3 regions of the Nonomuraea sp. NPDC046570 genome follow, and region 3 is predicted to be linked to each of the others. Evidence: riboswitches for the same ligand, from Rfam matches in the RefSeq annotation. Region 3 holds a riboswitch; each other region holds the start of a gene.
The links. Region 3 has a riboswitch for cobalamin ahead of ABZ911_RS07170 (CbtB-domain containing protein). Riboswitches for the same ligand answer to the same signal wherever they lie in the genome.
Positions count from the first base shown of each region.

Region 1: it holds a riboswitch for cobalamin, as region 3 does, so the genes downstream of both, ABZ911_RS08715 (ribonucleoside-diphosphate reductase subunit alpha) here and ABZ911_RS07170 (CbtB-domain containing protein) in region 3, are expected to answer to the same signal.
Region 2: it holds a riboswitch for cobalamin, as region 3 does, so the genes downstream of both, ABZ911_RS18810 (ABC transporter substrate-binding protein) here and ABZ911_RS07170 (CbtB-domain containing protein) in region 3, are expected to answer to the same signal.

Region 1 is NZ_JBEYZF010000004.1:85,079-90,070, forward strand. Features, by position in the region: gene ABZ911_RS08710 (ribonucleotide-diphosphate reductase subunit beta) at 1-776, opposite strand, end outside; gene ABZ911_RS08715 (ribonucleoside-diphosphate reductase subunit alpha) at 801-2,963, opposite strand; cobalamin riboswitch at 3,067-3,265, opposite strand; gene ABZ911_RS08720 (tripartite tricarboxylate transporter substrate-binding protein) at 3,271-4,218, opposite strand; gene ABZ911_RS08725 (helix-turn-helix domain-containing protein) at 4,289-4,849, opposite strand; gene ABZ911_RS08730 (alpha/beta hydrolase) at 4,928-4,992, shown strand, end outside.
Region 2 is NZ_JBEYZF010000010.1:212,525-217,516, forward strand. Features, by position in the region: gene ABZ911_RS18800 (hypothetical protein) at 1-1,249, shown strand, start outside; gene ABZ911_RS18805 (hypothetical protein) at 1,307-1,447, opposite strand; cobalamin riboswitch at 1,597-1,723, shown strand; gene ABZ911_RS18810 (ABC transporter substrate-binding protein) at 1,902-2,879, shown strand; gene ABZ911_RS18815 (iron ABC transporter permease) at 2,876-3,910, shown strand; gene ABZ911_RS18820 (ABC transporter ATP-binding protein) at 3,907-4,689, shown strand; gene ABZ911_RS18825 (hypothetical protein) at 4,814-4,954, opposite strand.
Region 3 is NZ_JBEYZF010000003.1:233,333-238,324, forward strand. Features, by position in the region: gene ABZ911_RS07155 (VWA domain-containing protein) at 1-1,147, opposite strand, end outside; gene ABZ911_RS07160 (histidine phosphatase family protein) at 1,147-1,797, opposite strand; gene ABZ911_RS07165 (CbtA family protein) at 1,803-2,639, opposite strand; gene ABZ911_RS07170 (CbtB-domain containing protein) at 2,649-2,837, opposite strand; adenosylcobalamin (AdoCbl) riboswitch at 2,841-2,989, opposite strand; gene ABZ911_RS07175 (protein kinase) at 3,173-4,992, opposite strand, start outside.

The sequences.
Region 1 (4,992 bases), on a different contig from region 3:
CCGTCGCCGCACAGGTCGCGGGCGAAGGCCAGCTCGGTCTCGACCGCCTCCTCCAGCATCCGGGTGACCTGCTCGGCGAGCTTGTCGTCGAACAGCGAAGGTTCCTCCGACCGTACGGTGTCCACCACGCTGAAGGCGAACTCCATGTGCATGGACTCGTCGCGGAACACCCAGTTCGTCCCGGTGGCCAGGCCGCTGAGCAGGCCGCGCGAGCGGAACCAGTACACGTAGGCGAAGGCGCCGTAGAAGAACAGCCCCTCGATGCAGGCGGCGAAGCAGATCAGGTTGAGCAGGAACGCCCGCCGGTCGGCGGCCGTCTCCAGCCGGTCGAGGCCGCCCAGGGAGTCGATCCAGCGGAAGCAGAACTCCGCCTTGTCGCGGATGGACGGAATGTGCTCGATCGCGGCGAAGGCCTTGACCCGCTCGTCGGGGTCGGGGAGGTAGGTGTCGAGCAGCGTCAGGTAGAACTGCACGTGCACGGCCTCCTCGAAGAGCTGCCTCGACAGGTAGAGGCGCGCCTCGGGGGCGTTGACGTGCTGGTAGAGGTTGAGCACGAGGTTGTTGGCGACGATGGAGTCGCCGGTGGCGAAGAAGGCGACCAGGCGGTTGATGAGGTGGCGCTCCTGCGGCGTCATCCGGGCCAGGTCGGCCAGGTCGGTGTGCAGGTCCACCTCCTCGACCGTCCAGGTGTTGCGGATGGCCGCGCGGTACCTCTCGTAGAAGTCCGGGTAGCGCATCGGCCGGAGGGTCAGGTCCATCCCAGGGTCAAGCAGCATTTCAGGAAATCTCCGTCTAAAGGGTTACTGGCAGGCTTCGCAGATCTCGGGGTTCTCCAGGGAGCAGGCGACGGCCTCCTCCACCGGCAGCGCCTGCACGGTGGTCTGGGCGATCCGGGTGGCCGGGCGCGAACGCAGGTAGTAGGTCGTCTTCAGCCCCTGCTTCCACGCGTAGGCGTACATCGACGACAGCTTCCCGATCGTCGGCGTGGCCATGAACAGGTTCAGCGACTGCGACTGGTCGATGTACGGCTGCCGCGCCGCCGCCAGGTCGATGAGCGCCTTCTGCGGCAGCTCCCAGGCGGTCCGGTAGAGCACCTTCAGGTCGGCGGGCACGGCCGCGAGGTCCTGCACGGACCCGTCGGCCCGCTTGAGGTCGTCGCGCAGCGCCTGCGTCCACAGCCCGCGCGCCTGAAGGTCGGCCACCAGGTAGCGGTTGACCTGGAGGAACTCGCCCGACAGGGTCTCCCGCTTGAACACGTTGGACACCTGCGGCTCGATGCACTCGTAGCAGCCGGCGATCGAGGCGATCGTCGCGGTGGGCGCGATCGCGACCATCAGCGAGTTGCGCAGCCCGGTCTCGGCGATCTTCTCGCGCAGCGCCGTCCAGGACGGCGAGGCGCCCAGGCCGTAGTGGTCGGGGTGCAGCACCCCGGCCGCGGCCCTGGTCTCGGCGTAGGACGGGTGCCTGCCCAGCTCGGCGGCCAGGTCGGCGGAGGTGTCGTAGGCGGCCAGCGCGATCTCCTCGGCGATCCGGGTGGACAGCGCCAGTGCCTCGGGCGCGTCGAACGGCAGGCGCAGCGCGAAGAACACGTCCGCCAGCCCCATCACGCCGAGCCCGATCGGCCGCCACCTCCTGTTGGCCGCCTCGGCCTCGGGGGTGGGGTAGAAGCCCAGGTCGATGGTCTTGTCGAGGAAGCGGACGGCGGTCCGCACGGTGGCGCGCAGCCGCGCCCAGTCGATCGAGCCCTCACGCAGGTGGGCGGCCAGGTTGACCGAGCCGAGGTTGCAGACGGCGGTCTCGCCGTCGCTGGTGACCTCCAGGATCTCGGTGCACAGGTTGGACAGGTGGATGACGTTCTCGGGGCGGGCGGTCTGGTTGGAGGTGCGGTTGGCCGCGTCCTTGAAGGTCATCCAGCCGTTGCCGGTCTGGGCGAGGGTGCGCATCATGCGGCCGTAGAGCACCCGGGCGGGGAGCTGCTTGACGTAGCGCCCGGCGGCCTCGCACTCGCGGTAGGCGCGGTCGAAGGCCTCGCCGTACAGGTCGGTGAGCTGCGGGACCTCCTTGGGGTCGAACAGCGACCAGAGCTCGTCCGCCTCGACCCGGCGCATGAACTCGTCGGGGACCCAGTTGGCCAGGTTCAGGTTGTGCGTACGGCGGGCGTCCTCGCCGGTGTTGTCGCGCAGTTCCAGGAACTCCTCGATGTCGGCGTGCCACGTCTCCAGGTACACGCACGCCGCCCCCTTGCGCCGCCCGCCCTGGTTGACCGCCGCCACCGAGGAGTCGAGCGTGCGCAGCCACGGCACGATGCCGTTGGAGTGCCCGTTGGTGCCGCGGATCAGCGAGCCGCGGGAGCGCACCCTGCTCCAGGCGATGCCGATGCCGCCGGCGTACTTCGACAGCCTGGCCACCTGGCCGTACCGCTCATAGATCCCCTCCAGCTCGTCGCGCGGCGAGTCCAGCAGGAAGCACGAGGACAGCTGCGGCCGGCGCGAGCCGGAGTTGAACAGCGTCGGCGAGGAGGGCAGGTAGGACAGCGTGGACATCAGCCCGTACAGCTCGGCCGCCTCCGCCACCGAGGCGGACAGGCCGCAGGCCACGCGCAGGAAGAAGTGCTGGGGCCGCTCCAGCACCGCCCGGGTCTCGGGGTGGCGCAGCAGGTAGCGGTCGTAGACCGTGCGCAGGCCGAAGTACTCGAACCGGCCGTCAGCGGTCGTGTCGACCAGCGCGTCCAGCTCGGCGGCGTGCGCGGCGACGAACTCGGCGAGGCCGTCCTGGATCAGGCCCGCGGCGTGGGTGGCGGCGATGGAGTCGGAGAAGGTGCGCACGCCGTGCGTGGCGGCCTCGTCGGCGATCTCCTCGGCCAGCAGTCCGGCGGCGATCCTGGAGTTCTCCGGGTCGGCGATCACCCGGGCCGCGGCCTGCTCGATGGCCTGCCTGCGGTCAACCTCAACGATCTGCGTCACGTGCTCTACTCCTCGCGAGCTCTTCCCCCGTGAGGGCACGCGAGAGCACCGCGACGCAAGGAACCCCCGGCCGCGCGACTCCCGGGCCCTCCCTCGAGGCCCATGGAACGATCACGTCGCCGGCAGGTCTTCGGACTCGCGGGCACGCCGGATGGCGCCTAGTGGCCGTCGCTTCCCAGATCTCTCCAGTGCTCATGACGGCGGTCGTTCCCGCTCACCGCTGCGGGGCAGTCCCGGACTCACACCGGGTTCCCTATTGCTCCGCCCTCTCGCGAGGGCGAACCAGCGACAGTCCAGGATCCTACATCTAGTGGCCGTTGCCGCAACTACCCCAACAAGTTGTGTCGAGCAGGCCCAGGTCGCGGAGTGCGCCGCGGGTTCGCCCGGTCTCCGACTCCAGCCACGCGCCGAAGTCGTCCCCGGTGAGCGGCAACGGCCTCCACCCCCGGGTACGGCACGCCTCCAGCCACGACTCCGACTTGATCACCCGGTCGATCATCTCGACCGCCGCGGTCTTGTCGATCTCGCGCATCCGGGGCGGGCCGAGCACGGCGCACCAGTCGGTGAAGTCGATGCGCACGCCCGCCTCCAGCAGCGGGGGCGCGTCCACGCCGGGGACGCCGGCGGCCGAGGAGACGGCCAGCGGCCGTACCCTGCCCTGGTCGATCCGGTCGCGCCAGGCCGACAGCGGCCCGGCGGCGACGCCCGCCCGGCCGCCGAGCAGCGCGGTGGCCGCCTCGACCGGACCAGGGTAGCCCGCGTAGTCGAGCAGCCGCGCGTCGGCCCCGAGCCCCTGGGCGACCAGCCCGAACAGCAGGTGGTCGGCCTCGCCCTGCGGCCCGCCGGCGAGCAGCAGCTTCGTCGGGTCGGCGACGAGGTGGGCGGCGAAGTCCTCGAAGCCGGTCAGGCGCGAGTGCCTGGCCACGACGAGTACCTCCGGCTCGCCGACCAGCCTGGCCAGCGGGGTGCCCTCGGCGAGCGGGCCGCCGCCGTCGTTGATCTCGGCGGCGAGGGCGGGCAGGCCGGTCACGGTGAGCCGGGTGATGGTCCCGGGCCCGGCGAAGGCGCCGGCGCCCGCGACGTCGACGCCTTCGCGCCCGAGGATCCTGGACAGCGCCTGCGCGAGAGGCGTCCAGGTCTCCCCGCCGGGGACGACGGACACGCGCCCGAGCGTGCCGCCGCCCTTGGCGCCGCCGCAGCCCGTCAGGCACGCGGCCGCGCCGAGCCCCCAGGCGAGGAACTGCCGACGGCGCACGGGACCCCCCTCCCGACGACCACCCGATACTTTATGTTATCGATATATCACGGTAAGTCACACACCGGGGTCACTCCTCGTCGGCCGGGAGGGTGAACAGGCGGATGTACAGCGGCCTCGCGCCGGGGGGCGCGTCCTCGGCCCGATGGCTGTACTTCAGCAGCAGCGCGATGTACTCCTCGTGGAAGTCGTGGAGCTCCTCCTTGGTCATCCGGCCGAACCCGCGCGAGGACTTGGCCCAGCCGGGGTCCCGGCGGTAGGCGGCCGGGAAGCGGTCGAGCAGGTCGCGCTCCTCCTCCATGCCGATGCGGTGGAACTCGGCGAGCACCGAGCGGTCCTCGGGGGCGAGCTGGTCGGGGGTGGGCAGGCGGTAGTCGCGCGGGCCCGCCGCCTTGCGCCACCAGCGCTCCCGGCCCGCCGACCGCTCGGCGATCTCCTCGACGAAGCCGTACTTCTCCAGTTGGCGCAGGTGGTAGCTGGTGGTGCCGGTCTTGGCGCCGAGTTGTTCGCCCAGCGTGGTGGAGGTGGCGGGGCCGTGCACCTCCAGCAGGCGCAGCATCTGGCGGCGCATGGGGTGGGCCAGCGCCTTCAGCCTGCCGGGGTCGAGGAGGAGGGGATCGTCATCCTTCATGATGAACACCCTAATCCTGCAGAACGATATCTGCAGAGAAGCCTTTGCCGACAACTCTCTGCAGACTACTTTCGGCATATGTCGAGAATTCGGGTGCTCCTTCTGCTGGCCGTCGCCCCGGCCCTGCTGCTCCTCGCCTCCCC
Region 2 (4,992 bases), on a different contig from region 3:
CTATCGCTGGGTACGCGGTGACGGCACCAAGGGATCGATCAAGAGCTTCACCGTCGGCGGGAGCCGCAAGGTCACCGTCCGCGACCGGCAGACCTTCGAGGAGTCGGTGAAGGGCTGGCAGGCCGTCGAGATCCTCGGCCGCAAGGGCCTGTCGCGCAAGGCGCACTTCAGCGTCGTCTGCGCGAGCCCGGCCAAGGTGTACGACGCCGCGCACCGGCTTCCCGCCCACGCCACCAAGCCGCTCGTGGCCGCCGCGGACGTGGACGTCACTCCCCCGGCCTACAGCGGTGCCTGCCCCACGACCGTGCGCTTCACCGGCACCATCCAGGTGTCCAGGACCCCGGCCCGCGTGGCCTACCGGTGGGTGGACAGCGCCCAGGGCGACGGGCCCGTCGAGTACCTGGACTTCCCCGCCGGAGGCCCCCGCCTCAAGCAGGTCGTCTTGCCGCTCAGCGTTGGCAGCACCACTGGCGGCTGGAAGGCCATCCGGGTGACACGGGGGCACGACTCGGGCCGCGCCACCTACCAGGTGACCTGCACCAGCACACCCACCCCCACTCCCACCCCCAGCTCCACAGGTACCCCCACCCCGGGCCCGACGGACCCGCCGCCGGCGAAGCCCGTGGCCGCCATCCCCTACCTGACTCCCGGCGACTACGAGGGCACCTGCACGGCTCCCATCGAGTACAACGCGTGGGGCACCATCCAGTTGCCCGCCGGGCCGGCCACCACCGTCACGTACCGGTGGATTCTGAACGGCTCGCCGTGGCAGGAGGAGCGGATCGACTTCACCGAGAGCGGCAGTGCTCGCTCCAGGTACGTGTTCGGCAGGTTCTCTCTGAATGACCAGCAGTCCGGCACTCACACCCTCGGCCTCATGGTGGAGGGCGGCTCCCGCGAGCCCGTCGAGCGGACGTTCGTACTCAAGTGCCTGACCGAGTCCCCGCCCGTGACCGTGGCCCTCGGCAAGATCGACCACCTCGTCAGCTACCCCGACCCTGACTGCGACGAGTCGCCGCGGGTCGCGGTGGACGTGACACTGACCCTGGACCGCGCCGGGGAGGTGGAGTACCGCTGGCTGGTGGCCGGACGCACCTTCGCGAGCAAGAGGGCCCTCGGTGCTGGGACGACCAAGATCGTGGGAGGCACGCACCTGGTGGCCACCAGCGGCATCGCCCGCTTCGAGGTGCTCAACCACAACAAGCCGGTGAAGGAGATCTCCTACACCGTGAAGTGCCTGCCCAAGTAGTCGTGGCACGCCCGTGCCCCCGCCGCCACGGCGGGGGCACCCACTTTCAGGGAAACGTCACCCGACGACCCGCCCCGGAGAATCCAGCCACACCTGCCGCCCCTCCGGCGTGACCGTCATCCCGAACCTGTCCCGCCAGGCCCAGCCGTACGGCACGGCCCGGATGCCGCACGTGACGTGGGCTCGGTCGTAGGGCACCCGCCCGGGGCAGCCGCGGCCGCGTGCCCGTGCCGATCTCCAGCACCCAGGGCCACTTCCGGGATGAACGCGTGCCGGGGCACCGCGAAACGCCCACGCAGTGGTCCTTGATGTGGGTGTGCGACCATGGGCGGCGTAGGCGACGGCGGACGAGGAAGTCGGTGTGAATCCGGCGCGGTCCCGCCACTGTGATCGGTGAGCGAACTCCGATGAAGCCACTGCCCGGGTGCGGGTGGGAAGGCCGGAGGGAGCTTTGACCCGAGAGCCAGGAGACTCACGCGGTCGCCTCCTCAGAGAAATTGGGGCGGATCTCCCCAAGAGAGGAACGGTGGTCGCCATGCCGCTCATCGGTGTGCGGTCCTTCGGGCTGCCCGCGTCGCGACCCTCTTGTGATGATCCGGCTCCTTGCCCCTCCCGCTCATCGGGTGCGACCCGTGAGTGAAAGGACCCGTTCATGACGAGCCGACGCTCGCTCGCGTTCCTCCTGTCCGTCCTGCTGGCGACGGGCTGCGGAACCAGCGCTCACACCACCACTCAGCCCACCGCGCCGTCCGCCGCGGGCTTCCCCCTCACCATGACCAACTGCGGCGTGACGACCACCTACCAGCGGCCGCCGCAGCGGGCGGTCACGCTCAACCAGCACGTCACCGAGATCATGCTCGCGCTCGGGCTGGAGAAGTCGATGGTGGCCACGGCCTACCTCGACGACCGGATCCTGCCCGAGTACGAGAACGCCTACAAGGGGATCAAGGTCCTCGCCGAGCAGTACCCCTCGTACGAGGCGCTGCTGTCGGTGGAGCCGGACTTCGTGTACGGCGGGTTCGACAGCGCCTTCGACGAGAAGGAGGGGCGCGGCCGGGCCGTACTGGCGGAGGCCGGGATCACCTCGCGGGTGAACGGTGAGGAGTGCCCGGCGGGGCCGGTGACGGCGGCCCAGGTCGAGGAGGAGGTTCGGGCGGTCGGCAGGATCTTCGGGGTGTCCGACCGGGCGGAGCGGCAGGTGGTCGCGATGCGGGGGGTGCTGGACGGGGTCAAGGCCAAGATCGGGCGGGTCGAGCCGGTCAAGGTGTTCGTGTACGACAGCGGCGACAAGACGGCCTTCACGGCGGGCGGTGCGGGCATCGGCAACGAGATGATCAAGCTGGCCGGGGGGACGAACCTGTTCGGCGACCTCGGCAAGGCCTGGGGGAACGTCTCGTTCGAGCAGGTCGCGGAGCGGGCGCCCGAGATGATCGTCATCTACGACTACGGCGACCAGTCGGTGGAGGCGAAGAAAAAGTTCCTGCTCGGCAATCCGGCGCTCAAGGACGTGCCCGCGATCAAGAACCAGCGGTTCGCGGTGTTGCCGCTGTCGTCGGCGGTGCTGGGCGTGCGGGTGCCTTCCGGGGTGGAGGCGCTGGCCCGCCAGTTGCATCCGGATCTTTTCGCGTGACCGAACGCGGGCGCGTGCCGTACACGCTGGTTCTGGTGGTGTTGTCCGTCGCGGTGGTCGTGGCGGGGACGGCGGGGGTCGCGGTTGGGTCGGTGCGGCTGCCGTTCGGGGAGGTGTGGGGCATTCTGCTGCATCGGGTGTATCCGCCGCTGGTCGAGCCGAGTTGGGCGCCGGTTCGGGAGACGATCGTGATGGATGTCCGGGTGCCCCGGATCCTGCTGTGCGGGGTGGTGGGGGCGGGGCTGTCGGTGTGCGGGATGGCGCTGCAGGCGCTGGTGCGCAACCCGCTGGCCGACCCGATGCTGCTGGGGGTGTCGTCTGGGGCGACGGTCGGCGCGGTCGTCGTGATGGTGCTGAACGTCTCGCTGCTCGGGGCGTTCTCGCTGCCGCTGGCCGCGTTCGTCGGCGCCTTCGCGGCGCTCGTGCTGGTCTACTCGCTGGCCCGCTCCGGCGGGCGGATGACCACGGTACGGCTGGTGCTGGCCGGAGTCGCCACCGCCGAGGTGCTCTCGGCGGTCGCCAGCTACCTCATCATCACCTCCAACGACCCGCACAAGGCCGACGCGGCCCTGCGCTGGATGCTGGGCGGGCTGGCCGGAACCACCTGGGACCTGCTGTGGATCCCCGCCGCGGCGGTACTGCTCGGGACCGGGGTGCTGCTCGGCGTCAGCCGTCCGCTCAACCTGCTGCTGGCCGGCGAGGAGGCCGCCGCCGCGCTGGGCCTGAACGTGCACCGCTTCCGCGGCGCGGTGTTCGTGCTGGTCGCCCTGATGATCGGCGCGATCGTCGCGGTCAGCGGGTCGATCGGGTTCGTGGGGCTGATGCTGCCGCACGTGGTACGCCTGCTGGTCGGCGCCGACCACCGCCGCGCGCTGCCCGCCGTCGCCCTGCTGGGGGCGGCCTTCCTGATCGCCGCCGATCTCGCCGCCCGCAGCGTGATCGCTCCCGAGGAGATTCCGATCGGCATCCTGACCGCCCTGGTCGGAGGTCCGTTCTTCCTCTGGCTGATGCGACGGAGGGCGGCGCGATGACGCCCGGGGCGTTGCGGGTCGACCACGTCAGCGTGGTCGTCGACGGCAGGGCGCTGGTGCAGGATGTCTGCCTGGACGTCGCCCCCGGCGAGGTCGTCGCGCTGGTCGGGCCCAACGGGGCAGGGAAGTCCACCCTGCTGCGCACCCTCTACCGGGCGTTACGGCCCACGTCGGGGCGGGTGACGCTGGACGGCGAGGACGTCTGGCGGATGACGGGCAGGCGGCTGGCGCGGCGGCTGGCCGCCGTACTGCAGGAGACGCCCGGTGAGTTCGAGCTGACCGTGTACGACGTGGTGGCCATGGGCCGTACCCCCTACAAACGGGCATTCCAGGGGGACGACGCCGACGATCGGGACATCGTCACGGGCGCCCTGGGGGACTTGGACGTCGCCGACCTCGCCCAGGCTCCGTTCGACCGGCTGTCCGGCGGGGAGAAGCAGCGCGTCCTCATCGCCCGGGCGCTCGCGCAGCGGGCCGGGACGATGGTGCTGGACGAGCCGACCAACCACCTCGACCTCCGGCACCAGCTCGACGCCCTTCGGCTGGTACGGCGGCTCGGCGTGACCGCGGTCGTCGCGCTGCACGACCTCAACCTGGCGGCGGCGTTCTGCGACCGGATCTGCGTCATGGACTCCGGCCGGCTGGTCGCGGCCGGCCCGCCCGCCCAGGTCCTCACCGCCTCCCTGCTCGCGACGGTCTACCGGGTGGACGCTGAGGTCAGCGCGCACCCTCGCACCGGCGTCCCGCAGATCAGCGTGCTGCCAGGCGGCTCGGCATGACGCCCGCCCCACCCGGAGCCGTCGCCGCCGCACTGCCGGGCCGGACCTGACCTTCCATGAGGACCGGTGGGTGACGGGGCACCGCGCAGCGGGGTTTCTTGGATGCTGGGCGGTGCCGCCGTTGCTACTTCTTGTCGTCCTTGGGGTCTTTGGCGTGGGCGCCGTTGGGCTTGGTGTCTTTGGCGCCGTCGGCCGGGCTCTTGCCGTTGGAGGAGGGGGTGAGCGGCTTGTCCTTGGGGCTGTTCGGAGCCGCGTGCTTGCCCATGATGATCTCCCTCGCCTTCGTCAACTGCTTAGCGCGAC
Region 3 (4,992 bases):
CCCGAGATCCGGCGTCGTGGTCCTCCGCGGATTTCCCCGACTCGGGCCCGTGATCGCCTTCCGGTCCCGTCCCCGGGCCGCCCTCGGGGCCCTCGTCAGGATCGTCCGGGTCCTCGTCGGTCCGGGACAGCAGGTCCTCCAGCAGCGACTCGTCCAGGCCGGGCGCGTCGAACGGGTCGCGGCGGCGGCGGTGCGGCAGGGACAGGCGGGCCGCGGCGCGTACGTCCTCCGTCGTCACCGTCTCCCTGCCCTGCCAGGCCGCGTGCGCGATCGCCGCGTTCGCCGTCACCAGGTCCGCGCGCAGGCCGTCCACCTCGAACGCCGCGCACACCGTGGCGATCTGCCGCAGCCGGGCGTCGGGCAGCGCCACCCGCCGCAGCCGGGCCCTGGCCTCGGCGATCCGTCCGGCCAGCGCCTCCTCCTCCGCGCTCCACCGGGCGGCGAACCCCTCGGGATCGGCGTCGTAGGCCAGCCGCCTGCGCACCACCTCGGCGCGCTCGCGCGGCTCCCGCGACGCCTTCACCTCTACCGTGAGGCCGAAGCGGTCGAGAAGCTGCGGGCGCAACTCGCCCTCTTCCGGGTTCATGGTGCCGACCAGCAGGAATCTGGCGGCGTGCCGTACCGACACGGCTTCGCGCTCGACGTAGCAGGTGCCCAGGGCGGCGGCGTCGAGCAGCAGGTCCACGAGGTGGTCGTGCAGGAGGTTGACCTCGTCCACGTAGAGCACGCCGCGATGGGCGGCGGCCAGGAGTCCCGGCTCGAACGCCTTGACCCCCTCGGTCAGCGCCCGCTCAAGGTCCAGCGAGCCGACCAGCCTGTCCTCGGCCGCCCCGACCGGCAGTTCCACCAGGGCCGCCGCTCGCCACGTCACCGCGCCCCCGCCGATCCCGTCGTGCGGGCCCCGCTCGTGGGGGCCGTCGGGGCAGCCCGGGTCGGGGGTCGCGGGGTCGCAGGCGAAGCGGCAGCCCGTCACCACGTCGACCGGGGGGAGCTGGGCGGCGAGGGCGCGGACGATGGTGGACTTGGCCGTACCCTTCTCCCCGCGCACCAGCACGCCGCCCACCCTTGGGGAGACGGCGTTGAGCACCAGCGCCAGTTTGAGGTCGTCGAGCCCGACGACGGCGCTGAACGGGTAGGTGACGATCACTACGGGACCTTCCGGTTGACATGGGCGACCCGCCAGCCCTCCCGGGCGGCGGTCAGTTCGGTGGTGGACAGCGGGGCGAGATCGATCAACCCCGCCCGCCCGGGTTCGATCCCCAGCACATGTCCTAGGGCGGCCCTGATCACCCCGGCGTCACACACGACGACCACCCGCCCACCGCCCGCCGCGCCATCCACGCCCGGCGTCGCAGCTCCCTCCCCGTTCGGTGCGGCGCCGGTGTGTGCGGGTGTGTGCGGGTGTGTCGAGTCAAGCCAGCGGGCGACCCTGGCCGTCAGCTCGGCGAGGGTCTCGCCGCCGTGCGGGGCGGCGTCCGGGTCGGCGAGCCAGCGGGCGAGCCCTTCGGGCTCCTCGGCCGCGACCGTCCTGTACGGCAGGCCGCCCCACCTGCCGAGATCGGCTTCGGCCAGGGCGGTCACCACGACCGGCACGAGGCCGAGCGCGGCGGCCGTCTGCGCGGCGGCCGGGGCCGGGGACACGAACGCCCTGGTCCCCGGTTCGACCGCCAGCCGGATCACCCTGGCCAGGCTCGAAGAGTCCGCGTCTTCCGAGGCAGGCGCGCATCCTGCGGGCAGGCCGGAAGGAAAGCGGGGCTCGCGCATGGCCAGGGTGGTCGCGTGCCGGACGAACAGCACCCGGCTCAGCTCGGGGCGGACAGGGGTTCGCCCGCCGGCGCGGGGATGGTATGGCGCGCGGCGCGGTCGCAGGCCAGCCCGAACAGCACCCCGAACGACGCCCAGAACACAAGCTGGGTGCCCAGCGAGGCGAGCCTGAATTCCCAGATCAGCGACCCGGGAAAGCCCTCGGGAACCTCGTCGATCCTCGGCAGCAGGAGCCACGCGACGATCACCGGGATCAGGAACGTCCCGGCGGCCACCCCCCACCGGGCCCACGGGCCGGCGGCCCGGGACACGCGGCGGGTGCTCGCCGCCGAGACGGCGGTCGCGGCCAGGCCGACCAGGACCATGACGACGTACAGGAGGGTACGGTCGCCGATCGTGTCCGGATCGCCCACGGCCGGTGGGTTGGCGGGATATTTCAGGAAGGGAACGAGGACGATGGCCAGGAACGCCGTCGCGGCGGCGGCCAGGGCGAGGCCGCCCTCGGAACGGGGTCCGACGCGCCCGCGCAGCCCGGCGTACACGAGCGCGAAGACACCGCCGACGGACAGGCCGTAGAGACCTGTGGCGAGGAACAGCCCCGCCTTCTGCCCGGGGCGGCTGACCACGGCCTCCTCGCCGTGATCATGCCCTCGGGCGGCCTCGGCCGTACCGCCCTCATGCTCGTGTGCGGCTCCGGCCTCAGCCCCGGACGCGGCGTTGGCCGCGACACCGGATGCGGCTTCAGCCGAGGCGGCTTCTTCGATGGCGATGGCGCTCTCGACGTGCGGCTCGCCGACCACGAACGCGAACGCGCCCGCGACCAGGCCCGCCAGCAGGCCGAGGAGCAGCCCCCTGACCAGCAGGGTGCGTACCACGACAGCCCCTTAGTGGCAGGGCACGCCGAGCAGGTGACGCCCGTCGTGCATGAGTTCGTGGAGGTAGGTACCGGTCTGCGAGATCGCCCCGTTGTCCATCAGGACCAGGTAGGCGATCAGCAGGAACACGGGCACGGCCAGCAACCACGGGCGCAGGCGGGGAAGGGGAACGACGGAAGGAGTGGACAGATCACTCACGGCAAGCCTCCTCAGGGATGACGCGTCCCGACAGGTGAGGTCGCGGCGGCCAAGTGACCTGGCTCGCGGGCTCGTACGTCCCGACTACAGTGGCGCGACCGCACCGGCATCTCACCGGATTTCCCTTCGGCCACCGCGAAATCTACCGGAACGTATCCTTTCATCCCTCTTCCGTCAACACGCGAGCGGGGGTGCCGCACCTTGAACGACACCGTTTTCCCTGCGCCGCCGCTGTGTTGCGATCAACAGGTCATGACCCGCTCCCCGGTCGACGTGGCCAGGCGCGGCGAGGACGGTCTGTGGAGATACCCCGTTCGGCACCGCGGGTGCCGCCGCTAGTCCTTGAGCAGGAGCATGGAGTACTGGACCTCCGAGCCGACCTGTGAGGCGACCAGCCTGGTCAGCCGGTAGCCCTTGGCCGTCATCTCCCGCAGTTTCGCCACATGCCGGGCGGTGGTCATGCCGCTGTAGCAGTACCAGTCGGTGCGCGACTTCTTCCAGATCGCGGTGTACGTGCCGTCCGGCGCGATCGTCACCTCCGGCCGGAGGAAGTCGCGGGCGCGCTTGTCGAACTCGGCCTGGAACTCCTGCGCGCTCTGGCCCGTGGTCACGCTCCACGCGGCGCCCTCGGGGTTGGCGATCCAGGCGGCGTTGAACAGCACCTCGTCCTCGGTGCCGTGGGCGGTGATCCAGGCCGGGATGAGGCCGTCGCCGCGCGCCTGCGCGTTGCGGGAGCTGAGCTGGCTCGGGGTCTGGCCGTGGTAGGCCATGAAGGCGCCGCCGCTCTTCTCCATGACGGAGGCGAACACCGGGCCCGTGTCCCCGTCGTGCGCGACGGCGATCGTCTCCGCGTAGCCCTTGGCCGACCACTGGTCGAAGAAGTCCTGGTAGGCGGATCCGGACAGGCCGTGGGCGGTCACGTACGGCGGGCCGGGCGCCTCCCGCCACAGGGCGGTGTACCCGCGGTCGGTGATGGAGAGGGAGAGCAGGCGGAACCCGGCGGCGCGTAACTCCTTGACCTGCCGACCGTGTTCCTCGGGGGTCACGTCGTAGTAGGCGCGGGTGTCGCCGTCGCTGACCGCGGGCGGGGAGTCGGTCTGCGGGGGCTGGCCGGGGTCGGCGGTGCCGCCGTCGCCCGGCGGGGCGGGATCGGTGGTGGCGCCGTCGCCGGGCGCGGCGGGGTCGGTGGTGGAACCGTCGCCGGGTGCGGCCGGGGCGTGGGTGCCGTCGTTGCCGGAGTCGGGCGGTGAGGAGCCCCCGTCGTCCGCCGGGGGTGTGGTGATGGTCGTGACGGGTTTGTCCGAGGTGGTGAAAGACGCGTCGCCGTACCGGACGAAGGCCAGCGCGGTGGCGGTGGCCAGCAGGGCCGCGGCCACGACGGCCGCCGTCCGGTAGTGGCGGCGGGCCCTGCTCCTGCGCACCGCCTCCGTGTCGGCCCCGGCCGGGGCGCCGCCGACCAGCCGGAGCAGGATGTCCGTCGAGCCGGGCCGGTCGGCGGGCCGCTTGGCCAGTGCCGCGGCCACGACCGGCCGGATGCTGTCGGGGATGAACCCGAGGTCGGGCTCGTCCGTGACGATCCGCCGCATCACGGCGGCCATCTCGCCACCCTCGAACACGTGCCTGCCGCGTGCCGCGTAGGCGACCACGGCACCCCACGCGAACACGTCGGCCGCCGCGCTCGCCCGCTCCCCCTCGAACACCTCCGGCGCCATGTACAGCGGTGTGCCGACCAGCTCGCCGGTCGAGGTCATCGTGCCGTCCGGCAGGCGCGCGATGCCGAAGTCGATCAGGCGCGGGCCGTCGGGGCCCATCAGCACGTTGTCCGGCTTGACGTCGCGGTGCACGATGCCCGCCTGGTGGATGGCGGCGAGGCCGGTCGCCAGCCCGGTCGCCAGCCGGTGCACCGCGTCCGGGTGCAGCGGACCCCGGTCGGCGACCAGCTCACGCAGGCTCGGGCCGTCGATGTACTCGCTGACGATGTACGGCGGGGAGCTCTCCAGGTCGGCCTCGACGACCCTGGCCGTGAAGGCGGGCGTGGTACGGCGAGCCATCTCCAGCTCCCGCGCGAGCCTGGCCAGCATCTCGGCGTCGGCCCACGCGGGCAGATGCGGCACCTTGACCGCGACCAGCCGCCCCGACTCGTCCTCGCCGAGAT